DNA from 3 places in the Faecalibacterium sp. 9 genome. Region 1 is predicted to be linked to each of the others. Evidence: a T-box and tRNA genes for the amino acid it is inferred to sense, from the RefSeq annotation. Region 1 holds a T-box; the other regions hold tRNA genes.
What was found. The T-box of region 1 lies ahead of pheS (phenylalanine--tRNA ligase subunit alpha). A T-box ahead of a tRNA ligase gene usually reads a tRNA of that ligase, here a tRNA-Phe.
Positions count from the first base shown of each region.

Region 1 (4,271 bases):
GTTTTGCTGGTTACAGGCTTTCAGATGTCGGAATACAACGGAGCTGCGAGTGTTTCGCCGCTTTATGTTTTAAAGCGGCTGCCCATAGGAGTAGCAAAGGCATACCAGATCTTTGGGGTCTATTTTTTCCGGAACCAGTATCGGAACAATATTCTGCAGGCGGTGGGCTTTTTTGCGCTGATCATTTTGCTGGTCGGATTCGGGCTGTTAAAACGCTTTTGGCGGGTCGTGCAGAGCAGAGATCTGGAATACATTTTGCTGAGCGCTGCGGCGTTGGCTGTGCTGCCGGCAGTGTGCAATGTGATGCTGTTGATCACCAGCGAAGCGACCTGGCGTCTGCAGATGGCAGGGGCACTGGACTTGTTTATCCCTTTGTGCATCCTTCTGCTGGATGTGACCCGGAAGGAACAGCCTCAAAATGAAAAATTAAGGATGGCGGCTATCGGAGGGGCCGTCCTTTTGGCAGGCCTTATCGTATACGGCAATGTTTATATGAGGGCGGTCGATCAGGAAGCGATGTATGAAGGCAGAAAATCGCTAAAGACCATGACGGACCGGATCGCGGACGATCTAATCGACTTTGGATATTTTGACGGAGAAGAGCGGCTGCCGGTGGTGTTTGTGGGCAGACCCAGTTCAAACTCGGCTTTCCTGATGAGAGAATATTACCTGTACGCAAACACGTATGCCCAGATAGGCCGATTCTGGGGTGACGCCGATGTTGCCCGGCAGGTGTGGAAGAGCGTTTTTCAGAATATCACACCGGTCAACTTTACCTATGGAAGAGTGGAACGTTACCTTGAAGTTTATGCGGAAAGCGAAACGGAGCAGATGCCGACTTATCCGCAGGAGGGGTATATCCGGCAGATCGGAGATACGGTGGTCGTCAAGATCTCGGACGATTACAAGGATGAGCTGACCAGCGCGGAAGAAGAAAAGCCGCTGTCGGGCTTTTTTGAACTCGGGCAGGTAGACAATGGCTTTTATGAGCCGTGGAAAGAGGAAGAATGAACCTGTCTGAAAAATGCGGTTGAGTGCGGCATTTGCGGAAACTGCGTGCGCAGCCCTTGCAAACTTCCGCGAAATGTGGTAGTATACATATGGTTATGAACCTGAATACTCCCAAACGCAGCGACGGAGAGAGTAGGTCTGTACCGCACGGCAAAGAGAGAAGCTTCACCGGCTGAAAGGGCTTCCGTGTGCGGGCTGGCTGAAGTTCGCTCCTGAGCGGTCTGTGCGAAAGGCGAAAGCTCACTAGCACAGAACGGTTGCGCCCCGTTACGGCGTTCTGAGAGCCGCCCGGCATCTGTGCACGGGTGGAAACCGGGTGGTACCGCGGAGCAGAAGAATTACAGCTTCGTCCCTTTTGCCTGAGAAATCGGGCAGGGGACGGAGCTTTTTTGTTGCACTCCGCTCATCAACACGAAGAATAAAGGAGAGAACATCCATGCAAGCAATGATCGACGAGCTGGCAAAACAGGCCGCTGAAAGCCTTGGTCAGGTGTCCGGCAAGGAAACGCTGGCCTCCTTCTGGCAGGAGTACCTCAGCAAAAACGGCAAGATCCCTGCCCTGATGAAGAATCTGCGCACCGTTGCGCCGGAAGAGCGTCCTGCCATGGGCAAGATCATCAACGAACTCAAGGCAAAGGTGCAGGCAGACTATGACGCTGCTGCAGAACAGGTGAAGCAGGCAGAACTTGCTGCCCGCAATGCTGCGGAGACGGTGGACATCACCCTGCCCGCCAAGACCCGCCCCATGGGCGGCCTGCACCCGCTGACCCTGATCACCAACCAGATCATCGACGTGTTCTCCGGCATGGGCTTTTCGGTGGGTACCTTCCCGGAGATCGAGGACGATGACCACAACTTTACCCGTCTGAACGTGCCCAAGGATCACCCGGCACGCGACATGCAGGACACCTTCTACCTGTCGGAGGAGTTCCTGCTGCGCACCCAGACCTCCGGCGGTCAGATCCGCACCATGGACGTTCAGAAGCCGCCCATCAAGATCCTGATGCCCGGCCGTGTGTTCCGCTCCGACTCGGACGCTACCCACAGCCCCATGTTCCACCAGATGGAAGGTCTGGTGGTGGATAAGGGCATCACGCTGGGCGACCTGCAGGGCGCACTGAACACCTTCGTGCAGAAACTGTTCGGTGCTGACACCCGCACCCGCCTGCGTCCCTCTTATTTCCCGTTCACCGAGCCCAGCGTGGAGGTGGACGTGAGCTGCTTCGAGTGCCACGGCAAGGGATGCCCGCTGTGCAAGCACACCGGCTGGATCGAGGTGCTGGGCGGCGGCGTTGTCAACCGCAAGGTGCTGGAGAACTGCAATATCGACCCGGACGAGTATTCCGGTTTCGCCTTCGGCATTGGCATCGAGCGTATCGCCATGCTGAAGTATGGCGTCAACAACATCGGCCTGATGTTCGAGAACAACCTGCAGTTCCTCAAACAGTTCCACGAATAAGAGGGGAGAGAAGAGACAATGAAAGTACCTTTCAGCTGGTTAAAAGAATTTGTAGATATCGACGTTACTGCGCAGGAACTGGAGGAAAAGCTCTTCTCCTGCGGCTTTGAGGTCGAAGAGCTGATCCCGCTGGATGCCGGCATCAGCAAGGTGGTCGTCGGCAAGATCGTGGAGATGGAAAAGCAGGAGGGCACCCACCTGACCAAGTGTGTGGTGGACTGCGGCGACTACGGCCACGACATCCGCATCAGCACCGGTGCCGCCAATATGAAGCTGGGCGACTGCGTGCCCGCTGCTCTGGATGGTTCCACCCTGCCCGGCGGCATCAAGATCAAGGCCCGCAAGATGCAGGGCGTGGAGTCCAACGGTATGCTGTGCTCCGGCGAAGAGCTGGGTCTGAACGACGACCTGTTCCCGGGCTCTGAGGTCTACGGCCTGCTCATCCTGCCCGAGGATTCTGTCCCCGGCACCGACATTGCCCCCGTGGTGGGTCTGGATGACTATATCTTTGATATCTCCATCACCGCGAACCGCCCGGACTGCCAGTCCGTTCTGGGCATCGCCCGCGAGGTGGCTGCCGTTCTGGGTAAGCCCCTGCACATGCCCGCCATGGACTACAAGACTGTCTGCGAGCCGGATGCGCCCATCACCGTCAAGGTGGAGGCACCGGACCTGTGCCCCCGCTACATGGCACACTATGTGCGCAACATCCGCATGGGCGAGTCTCCCCGCTGGATGAAGCGCCATCTGGCTCTGTGCGGCCTGCGCTCCATCAGCAACGTGGTGGATATCACCAACCACACCCTGCTGGAAATGGGCCAGCCCATGCACGCCTTTGACCTGAACAAGGTCGCCGGCCGCACCATCGATGTGCGCCGTGCCCATGAGGGTGAGAAGATCGTCACACTGGACGAGAAGGAATTTACCCTGAACCCCAACAATCTGGTCATCTGCGATGCCGAAAAGCCGGTGGCACTTGCCGGCATCATGGGCGGCGCAAACTCCGGCATGGATGAGAACACCACCAGCCTGCTGTTTGAGTGCGCCACCTTCGCCCGCGACTGCGTGCGTAAGACCAGCCGCGCTCTGGGCCAGAACAGCGATTCCTCCGCCCGCTACGAGAAGGGTGTGGACCGCCACTCTCCCGAACTGGGCCTTGCCCGTGCCCTGCACCTGATCCAGGAGCTGGACTGCGGCGACATCACCACGCTGGAATATGACCTGACCGATGGCCGCCCGATGGAGCGCAAGCACATCGTTACCACCCCGGCTAAGATTTGCGGCGTGCTGGGCATCACCGTGCCGGATCAGACCATGATCGACATTCTGCAGCGTCTGGAGTTCACGGTGGATGTACAGGCCGATGGCAGCTGGGATGTGTCCGCACCCCTGTACCGCGAGGACGTGGAGAGCTTCCCGGATCTGGCCGAGGAGGTCATCCGTGAGTACGGCTACGACCACATCGTGCCCACCTTCCTGAACACCGCCTCCGTTACAAACGGCGGTCTGAACTACGACCAGAAGCAGCAGCTCAAGACCAAGCGTCTGCTGGCTGCGCAGGGCTTCTACGAGGCCTCTACGCTGGCCTTCTACTCCAACGCAGAACTGGATATGCTGCACATCCCGGCGGATGATGCTGCCCGCAAGGCCATCCGCATCCTGAACCCCATCAGTGAGAATCTGTCCATCATGCGTACCCTGCTGGCTCCCTCCATGCTGAACGTCATTGTGGACAATCTCAAGAAGGGCAACACGGAAGGCCGTCTGTTCGAGATGGCACCGGTGTATCTTGCCAAGGAAC
Region 1 covers NZ_JBLWGB010000002.1:74,443-78,713, forward strand. The annotation lists gene ACKXF9_RS08995 (glucosyltransferase domain-containing protein) at 1-1,011, shown strand, start outside; T-box leader at 1,123-1,368, shown strand; gene pheS (phenylalanine--tRNA ligase subunit alpha) at 1,448-2,470, shown strand; gene pheT (phenylalanine--tRNA ligase subunit beta) at 2,489-4,271, shown strand, end outside.

Region 2 (4,271 bases), 150 kb from region 1:
GTGATGGACTTGACAAAGCCCTCGTCATTGGCGTGGATCTCCACAGGGTTGCACAGGGTCTTGAAGATGATGCCCTCTTCCTCGGCGTGCTCCACCTCTTCCTTACGGGCGGGCAGCTCAGCCATGCCGCGGCGGTAGACGATGTACACGGTCTCGGCACCCAGACGCAGGGCGCTGCGGGCAGCGTCCATGGCCACGTTGCCGCCGCCCACAACGGCGACCTTTTTGCCGGTGCGGATGGGGGTCTTGCTGGTGGGCAGATAAGCCTTCATCAGGTTGGAGCGGGTCAGGAACTCGTTGGCAGAGTAGACGCCCTTCAGGCTCTCGCCGGGGATGCCCATAAAGCGGGGCAGGCCGGCACCGGAGCCTACGAACACGGCCTCATAACCGTACTCGTCCATCAGCTCGTCGATGGTCAGCACCTTGCCAATGACCATGTTGCACTCGAAATCAACGCCCATCTTCTTCAGGCCGTCGATCTCCTGCTGCACGATGGCCTTGGGCAGACGGAACTCGGGGATGCCGTACATCAGCACGCCGCCGGCCACATGCAGGGCCTCGTAAACGGTGACCTTATAGCCCAGCTTTGCCAGATCGCCTGCGGCGGTCAGACCGGCAGGGCCTGCGCCGATGATGGCCACCTTGTGGCCGTTCCATTCGGGCACGATGGGGGCAGTGTGCACATTCTCACGGTGCCAGTCGGCAACAAAGCGCTCCAGACGGCCGATGCCCACAGGCTCATTCTTGATGCCGCGGGTGCACTTGCCCTCGCACTGGCTCTCCTGCGGGCAGACACGGCCGCAGACGGCGGGCAGGGAAGAGGAGCGGTTGATCACCTGATAAGCGGCTTCAAAGTCGCCCTCGGCCACATGACCGATGAACTCAGGGATATCGATGCCCACGGGGCAGCCGGTCTGGCAGGGCTTGTTCTTGCAGTGCACGCAGCGCTTTGCTTCGTTCACGGCCATTTCTTCGGTGTAGCCCAGAGCAACTTCCTTGAAGTTCTTGTTGCGCACATTGGGGTCCTGGGTGGGCATGGGGCACTTCTTCGGGTCCATATTGAAAGCCATCTTATTTTACCTCCTGATTGAGCAGATTGCATGCCGCTTCACGGGCGTGTGCCTCAAACGGGCGGTACATGGTGCCGCGGGCCATTGCTTCGTCAAAATCCACCAGATCGCCGTCAAAGTCGGGGCCGTCCACGCAGGCGAACTTGGTCTCGCCGCCCACGGTCAGGCGGCAGCCGCCGCACATGCCGGTGCCGTCGATCATGATGGGGTTCATGGAAACGATGCTCTTCAGGCCATGCTTCTGGCAGGTCTTGACCACAAACTTCATCATGATCAGCGGGCCGATGGTGATGACCAGATCGTACTGATTGCCTGCGGCCACCAGCTCGTCCAGAGCGGCGGTAACAACGCCCTTGGTGCCGTAGCTGCCGTCGTCGGTCATAATGCGCAGCTCGTCGCTGCAGGCCCGGAACTCGTCCTCCAGGATCAGCAGATCCTTATTGCGGAAGCCGACCACACTGTGCACCACACAGCCCTGCTCGTGCAGCTCACGGGCAATGGGCAGAGCGATGGCGCAGCCCACGCCGCCGCCCACGACACAGACCTTCTTCAGACCCTCCACCTCGGTGGCACGGCCCAGCGGGCCCACGAAATCGTGGACGCTCTCGCCGACCTTCAGGCTGTTCAGCTCCATCGTGGTACCGCCCACGATCTGGAAAATGATGTCCACAGTGCCCTTCTCGCGGTCGTAACCGGCCACGGTCAGGGGGATGCGCTCGCTGTCCTCAAACGGGCGCACAATGATAAACTGGCCCGGCTTTGCCTTTTTGGCGATCAGCGGGGCTTCAATGACCATCTTTGTCACGGTGGGGTTCAGCGCGACTTTTTCAGTGATCTTATACATCGTGTTTGCTCCTTTATGCTGGCATTTCCTATTTCTGCGCACGAAAACGCGCCTGCATGCCCTCGGCGGCATAACAGACGCAGCTTTTGCAGGCGATAAAATGACATTCTTATTATAATGGTTCCTACAGGAGAAAGCAACTAAATTTTCCTCGTGTCTGTTGCGGCAAACATGAATGAACGACGGTGTCAGCCGGTGCAGAGAAGGTTTTTTGTGCGCAGACAGGCATGTTTTGAATTTTTTTGCAAAAAATGCAAATTTGTGGTTGACAATTGCCGGGAGGTACGGTATAATAATCAGCGTCGCCGGTAAACAACCGGCACGAACACATGGAATGTGCGGCCGTAGCTCATCTGGTAGAGCGCCACCTTGCCAAGGTGGAGGTAGCGAGTTCGAGCCTCGTCGGCCGCTCCATTTGTGGAAGTTTAGCTCAGCTGGGAGAGCATCTGCCTTACAAGCAGAGGGTCAGCGGTTCGAGCCCGTTAACTTCCACCATGTGGCCCGGTAGCTCAGTTGGTTAGAGCACCAGCCTGTCACGCTGGGGGTCGTCGGTTCGAGCCCGATCCGGGTCGCTTGCTTTGGCGAAAGCCAAAGCATCCTTTGCCTCTGTAGCTCAGTCGGTAGAGCAGGGGACTGAAAATCCCCGTGTCATTGGTTCGATTCCGATCGGAGGCACCATATGCGGCCGTAGCTCATCTGGTAGAGCGCCACCTTGCCAAGGTGGAGGTAGCGAGTTCGAGCCTCGTCGGCCGCTCCAACACGAAGCCATCATCAATGCAGCAATGCAAAGGTGATGGCTTTTTTGCTGTTGTTTCCCATTGCATCTCCTTCCTGTGAAAAAGCAAAGCCGGAAAATCTGCGGATTTTCCGGCTTTGCAAATATAAAAATAATTATTCCGCTGATATTGTCGGAGCGCACTCTGTGTGCGGAGACAATTTTAAATCGTTTCTTACAGGATTACATTTTTGATGAGCAGCGAGATGCTGCCGTCGTCGCTGTGCAGAAACTCTACTTCATTTTCCGAGTTCAGCAGCTCGGTGGGGATCTTCACCTCAATGCCGTTTGCAGTGTGGATGCTGCGGCTCTCCATGCGGCGGATGCGTGCAGGGGTCACGGTCACGGGCTGCTCAGGCGCTTCCAGCACATCGCTCTTTTCTACATAGTCGTCAAAGGGCACGGCGGCAAGGGGATATTCCTCTTCCAGCTGCTGGCGCACCTGCTGGATGGATACCTGATTGTCGTTGTCAGCGGCCTGATTTGCAATCAGCATCGCGACCTGAGCCTCTACGTGGGGCTGGTCGGCGTAGTTCTCCTGCACGGCCTGCACGGCGGCTTCCTGAATGGCCTGCAGCTTCTTTTTCTCCGGCTGAGCGGTGGTGTACTGGAACACCACGGTGGAAAGGTAAAAATCCTTGTGTCCGTCGATGTCAAATTTCTTTTCCAGCAGCTTCATGGAGTAATCGGTGAGGTTCACGAGTGCGCCTTCCTCTACTTTGCCGCTCTGGCTGGGCAGACAGGCCCGCTGCTGTATGATGGAGTTCACCGGGGCACCTTCTACGGTCTCGGTGTAGTGGGTGTAGCCGTTTTTGTAGTTCAGCTTCAGGATGCCCAGCCACGGCTCGCCATCGCGGGTAAAATCCACCACTGCAAGGTCTGCCCCCGGGATGGTGGTGTGGGCATGCATGTAGTCGAACAGCACCCCGGCAATGCGGCAGGAAAGGTCCACAAAATCGTGATTGTGCTCCAGCTCATTTTTAAAGGCGGAATCCGGCAGCGGGCGGCACTGGCGGATATCGTCGCTGGCAAGCAGCTTCTCAATGTGATACTGGAAGTAAGCAGTCTTTTCAGCGGTCATTTCCATGCCGCCGCCGCTCAGCACAGGGGCGTCCATGGTGGTGTCCAGCACATGCAGGATAGCCTGATGAATAATGATCTCCACGGGTACAAAACCTCATTTCGTACAAAATCTTTTTTGCATACAGTATAGCACAGCATGACGCAAAAGGCGAGACCGCATCTTGTAAACAGCAGGCGGGAATGCTACAATAAGAGTAGAAAACTACCAAGGAAAGGGGACAAAAACCATGGAATTCCGTGATAAACCAATGGAAAACCTCATTCGCCTTCAGGAAAAGGATATCTGCAAAAATGCCCGCGCACTGCTTCTGGACGGCGAGAGCATTGTGGGCGCCTACAAGACGGTGCGCGATCAGGTGATCTTTACCACCCACCGCATCATCATGGTGGATATGCAGGGCGTCACCGGTACCCGGCAGCAGATCTTTGTACTGCCGTACCGCAAGGTGCTTCACTTCGGCATTCAGACGGCAGGCTTTGGCGACCCGGTGCAGGCATC
Region 2 covers NZ_JBLWGB010000002.1:226,543-230,813, forward strand. The annotation lists gene gltA (NADPH-dependent glutamate synthase) at 1-1,070, opposite strand, end outside; gene ACKXF9_RS09590 (sulfide/dihydroorotate dehydrogenase-like FAD/NAD-binding protein) at 1,072-1,914, opposite strand; tRNA gene ACKXF9_RS09595 (tRNA-Gly) at 2,253-2,328, shown strand; tRNA gene ACKXF9_RS09600 (tRNA-Val) at 2,334-2,409, shown strand; tRNA gene ACKXF9_RS09605 (tRNA-Asp) at 2,413-2,486, shown strand; tRNA gene ACKXF9_RS09610 (tRNA-Phe) at 2,517-2,592, shown strand; tRNA gene ACKXF9_RS09615 (tRNA-Gly) at 2,596-2,671, shown strand; gene ACKXF9_RS09620 (nucleoid-associated protein) at 2,865-3,854, opposite strand; gene ACKXF9_RS09625 (PH domain-containing protein) at 4,000-4,271, shown strand, end outside.
Region 2: it encodes a tRNA-Phe, which carries the amino acid that the T-box ahead of pheS (phenylalanine--tRNA ligase subunit alpha) is inferred to sense. The anticodon was not compared.

Region 3 (4,271 bases), on a different contig from region 1:
AGACGGTATTTTGCCAGCATTTCCGGCGGCAGCGGGTCGGGCAGCAGCTCTGCGTGGGGCAGAAGCTGACGCACACATTTGGCAATGGCATTGCTGGTCAGGCCCTCAGTCTGGGGGTAGACGGCTTCAAAGGGAGAAGCTTTGATCTGCTCGGCTGTGCGCACCTGCGGGTTGACCATCTGGCGGCGCAGCATCCCGCCGGTAACGATGCCCTGAAAATAGTATTCCTGCCCCAGCTGCAGCTTCTGGGCGGCATAGGGGTTATTGAACCATGTGATCTCCAGACTGGACACATCGTCCCCGGCGGTGATGCGCTCCATCCGCCGCCCGCCCGGCAGGATGCGCCCGCCGGGCTTTGCGAACACTTCGGCCTTTACCACGCATTCCACATCGGCGGGGGCCTCTGCGATGGAGTAGGGCTTTGTGAAGTCGATATATCTGCGGGGGTAGTGGCACAGCAGGTCGGCCAGCGTCACGATGTCCAGCTTCTCGAACCGCTCGGCGGTCTTGGGGCCGACGCCCTTCAGGTAGCGCACCGGCGTATCCGGGGTGAGGGTGGTATGGTTTTCGGTGGGCATGGCGTCAGCTCCTTTCTATAGTAGTATAGCCATTGTAACACGGACAGGGAACAGATGCAAACAGGAAAGTGTCTTTGCCTTTGCGCGGCGGCTGTGGTACACTGAATAGAAAAAAGAAAAGGGGAGATACCATGGAGATCCGCAACTCGACTATGGATGACCTGCCTGCCATTGCCGCCGTGGAGGCGGCCTGTTTTCCGGCAGCGGAGGCTGCCACGGCAGAGGAATTTGCCGGGCGGCTGGCACACTATGCAAACCACTTCTGGCTGCTGTTTGAGGATGGGCAGCTGGCGGCCTTTGTGGACGGCTTTTGCACCGACACGCCCGACCTGACCGATGCGATGTACGCAGATGCCGCCCTGCATGATGAAAACGGCGCATGGCAGATGATCTTTGGGGTGAACACCCTCCCGCGCTGCCGCTGCCAAGGCTACGCCGGGCTGCTGCTGCAGCGGGCCATTGCAGATGCCCGCGCACAGGGGCGCAGGGGGCTGGTGCTGACCTGCAAGGAAAAGCTTTTGCACTATTACGCCAAGTTCGGCTTTGTGAACGAGGGCGTTTCCGGCTCTACCCACGGCGGGGTGGTGTGGTATCAGATGCGGCTGCGGTTCTGAGAGAACGGTTTGGAATGCGCGCCGCGTGCGCTCTGCGCATAAATAGCGGAATTAGTTTTTTTATTCGGGATTCAGAAAAGCCTGCGGGCTTTTCTGAATCCCCTTTTCACGGGAGGGGTCGTGGAGGAAAACGGCATTTGCAATTCAGACCGCACTTTTAATCATTGCAGCCCTTCTGTGAAAATAGCGTTTGGAGCGCTCCGCAGAGCGCGACAAACGCGAAATAAAAATAATCATTCCGCTGAATATGTGCAGAGCGCAGTGGAGCACATTTTAAATCGTCCCACTCCCCGGCAAGGGCTACTGTTCAAAAATCCCTATGATACACAGGTGGGTTGAACAGTCACAGGCCTTGCCCCCGGCAGGAACAGCGCAAAACAAAAAATCCCGGAAGCTGAAGCTTCCGGGATTTTTTTGGAGGTGACGACCAGATTTGAACTGGTGGATGAGGGTTTTGCAGACCCTTGCCTTACCACTTGGCCACGTCACCATATAGGGAGTGATGAATACCACTCCATTGGAGCGGCCGACGAGGCTCGAACTCGCTACCTCCACCTTGGCAAGGTGGCGCTCTACCAGATGAGCTACGGCCGCATATTCGGTGCATTTTACCTTGCACCCATCATTTCTGATGCCCTGAAAACAAGTTTCAAAGTAGGTGAAAGCTTGCGCTTTCTTGGTGGCGACCCGGATCGGGCTCGAACCGACGACCCCCAGCGTGACAGGCTGGTGCTCTAACCAACTGAGCTACCGGGCCATATTGGAGCAACTTTTGCTGCTCCGTTATGGAGCGGCCGACGAGGCTCGAACTCGCTACCTCCACCTTGGCAAGGTGGCGCTCTACCAGATGAGCTACGGCCGCATATTCGGAAACCCTGCTGGGTTTCCTTGACTGGTGCCTCCGATCGGAATCGAACCAATGACACGGGGATTTTCAGTCCCCTGCTCTACCGACTGAGCTACAGAGGCGCACCGGACGATGATTATTATACCTGAAATTTCGATTTTGTAAAGGGGTAAATTCAAATTTTTTCAAGAAAATTAAAACTTTCTTGATTTTGGTCGCTTTATCGCACAAAATAAGAACGACTTTTTTGAACAGAAAGGAGATCAAAAGGATGCGCAAAGAACATTTGACAAGATTAACAACCTATGGTTTAATAATAGAAAAAGAACACAGGCGCTTTTGCTCTTTACTCTTGCGTATACTTATATATAAGCAAAAAGAGCAAAGGCGTTTTGATTTGAAGCAAGACGGCTCCGGTTTTTAAAAGAGAGCGGGGCCGGGAGGAGCAGCATGGCAAAAAAACAGGAATATGGCAACGAGAGCATCACTTCTCTGAAAGGTGCCGACCGTGTGCGCAAGCGCCCGGCGGTCATCTTTGGTTCGGACGGCGTGGAGGGCTGTGCCCACTCCATCTTTGAGATCGTGTCCAACTCCATCGATGAAGCCCGCGACGGCCACGGCGACACCATCAACGTCACCCGCTGCAAGGACGGCAGCGTCATCGTGGAGGACTTTGGCCGCGGCATGCCTGTGGACTGGAACAACGGCGAAGGCCGCTACAACTGGGAGCTGCTGTTCTGTGAGATGTATGCAGGCGGCAAGTACGGCGAAGGCGAGGATAACTATGAGTTCAGCCTTGGCCTGAATGGTCTGGGTCTGTGTGCTACTCAGTATGCTTCTGCGTGGATGACGGCGGATATCTACCGTGACGGATACCACTACCACCTTGATTTTAAAAAGGGCGAGAACGTGGGCGGCCTGCACAAAGAGGAATACAAGGGCCGCCGCACCGGCAGCATCATCCACTGGAAGCCGGACGATGAGGTGTTCACCGACATCGATGTGCCCGGCAGCTACTATAAGGATGTGCTGCGCCGTCAGGCCGTGGTCAACGCGGGACTTACCCTCAACTTTACTGATGAAAAGGAAAAAGACCCTGCCACCGGCAAGCCCTGGAAGGAGAGCTGGTGCTACCAGAACGGCATTGCGGACTATGTAGCCGAAACCGCCGGGGAGGACACCCTGACCCCGGTGTTCAGCTGCGAGAGCGAGGCTGTGGGCCGGGACCGCGAGGACCAGCCGGACTATAAGGTGCGCATGAGCGCCGCCTTCTGCTTTTCCAATAAGGTGCAGCTGCTGGAATACTACCACAACTCCTCCTGGCTGGAGCACGGCGGCAGCCCGGAGCACGCGGTGCGCACCGCCTTTGTCTACCAGATCAACAAGTACCTGAAGGAAAAGAATCTGTACAAAAAGGGCGAGAGCGCCATCAGTTTTCAGGACGTGCAGGACTGTCTGGTGTATGTGTCCTCCAGCTTTTCCACCCGCACCAGCTACGAGAACCAGACCAAAAAGGCCATCACCAACAAATTCGTCTCGCAGGCCATGACCGACTTTCTCAAGCACTATCTGGAAGTGTATTTTCTGGAAAAACCGGAGGAGGCCCAGAAGATCTGCCAGCAGGTGCTGGTGAATAAACAAAGCCGCGAACATGCTGAAAAAACGCGCCAGAGCATCAAAAAGACGCTGTCCACCCAGATCGACCTTGCCAACCGGGTGCAGAAGTTCGTGGACTGCCGCACCAAGGATGCCTCCCGCCGGGAGCTGTACATCGTGGAGGGCGATTCCGCTATGGGTGCGGTCAAGTCCAGCCGGGACAGCGAGTATCAGGCCATCATGCCCATCCGCGGCAAAATCCTGAACTGCCTGAAGGCGGACTATGCCCGCATCTTCAAGTCGGACGTCATCGTGGACCTCATCAAGGTGATGGGCTGCGGCGTGGAGCTGGGCGGCAAGCACAACAAGGAGCTGGCGACCTTCAACCTCGACAACCTGCGGTTCAATAAGATCGTCATTTGTACCGATGCCGATGTGGACGGCTACCAGATCCGCACGCTGGTGCTCACCATGCTCTACCGCCTGACGCCGACCCTGATCGAGAAGGGCTATGTGTATATCGCCGAGTCGCCTTTGTACGAGATCACCACGAAGGAACGCACCTATTTTGCCTATACCGAACCGGAAAAGGCCGCTTTTCTGGAAGAGATCGGGGAGAAAAAATATACCATCCAG
Region 3 covers NZ_JBLWGB010000001.1:1,329,952-1,334,222, forward strand. The annotation lists gene recG (ATP-dependent DNA helicase RecG) at 1-578, opposite strand, end outside; gene ACKXF9_RS06350 (GNAT family N-acetyltransferase) at 710-1,192, shown strand; tRNA gene ACKXF9_RS06355 (tRNA-Cys) at 1,608-1,682, opposite strand; tRNA gene ACKXF9_RS06360 (tRNA-Gly) at 1,711-1,786, opposite strand; tRNA gene ACKXF9_RS06365 (tRNA-Asp) at 1,873-1,949, opposite strand; tRNA gene ACKXF9_RS06370 (tRNA-Gly) at 1,979-2,054, opposite strand; tRNA gene ACKXF9_RS06375 (tRNA-Phe) at 2,086-2,161, opposite strand; gene ACKXF9_RS06380 (hypothetical protein) at 2,311-2,463, shown strand; gene ACKXF9_RS06385 (DNA gyrase/topoisomerase IV subunit B) at 2,490-4,271, shown strand, end outside.
Region 3: it encodes a tRNA-Phe, which carries the amino acid that the T-box ahead of pheS (phenylalanine--tRNA ligase subunit alpha) is inferred to sense. The anticodon was not compared.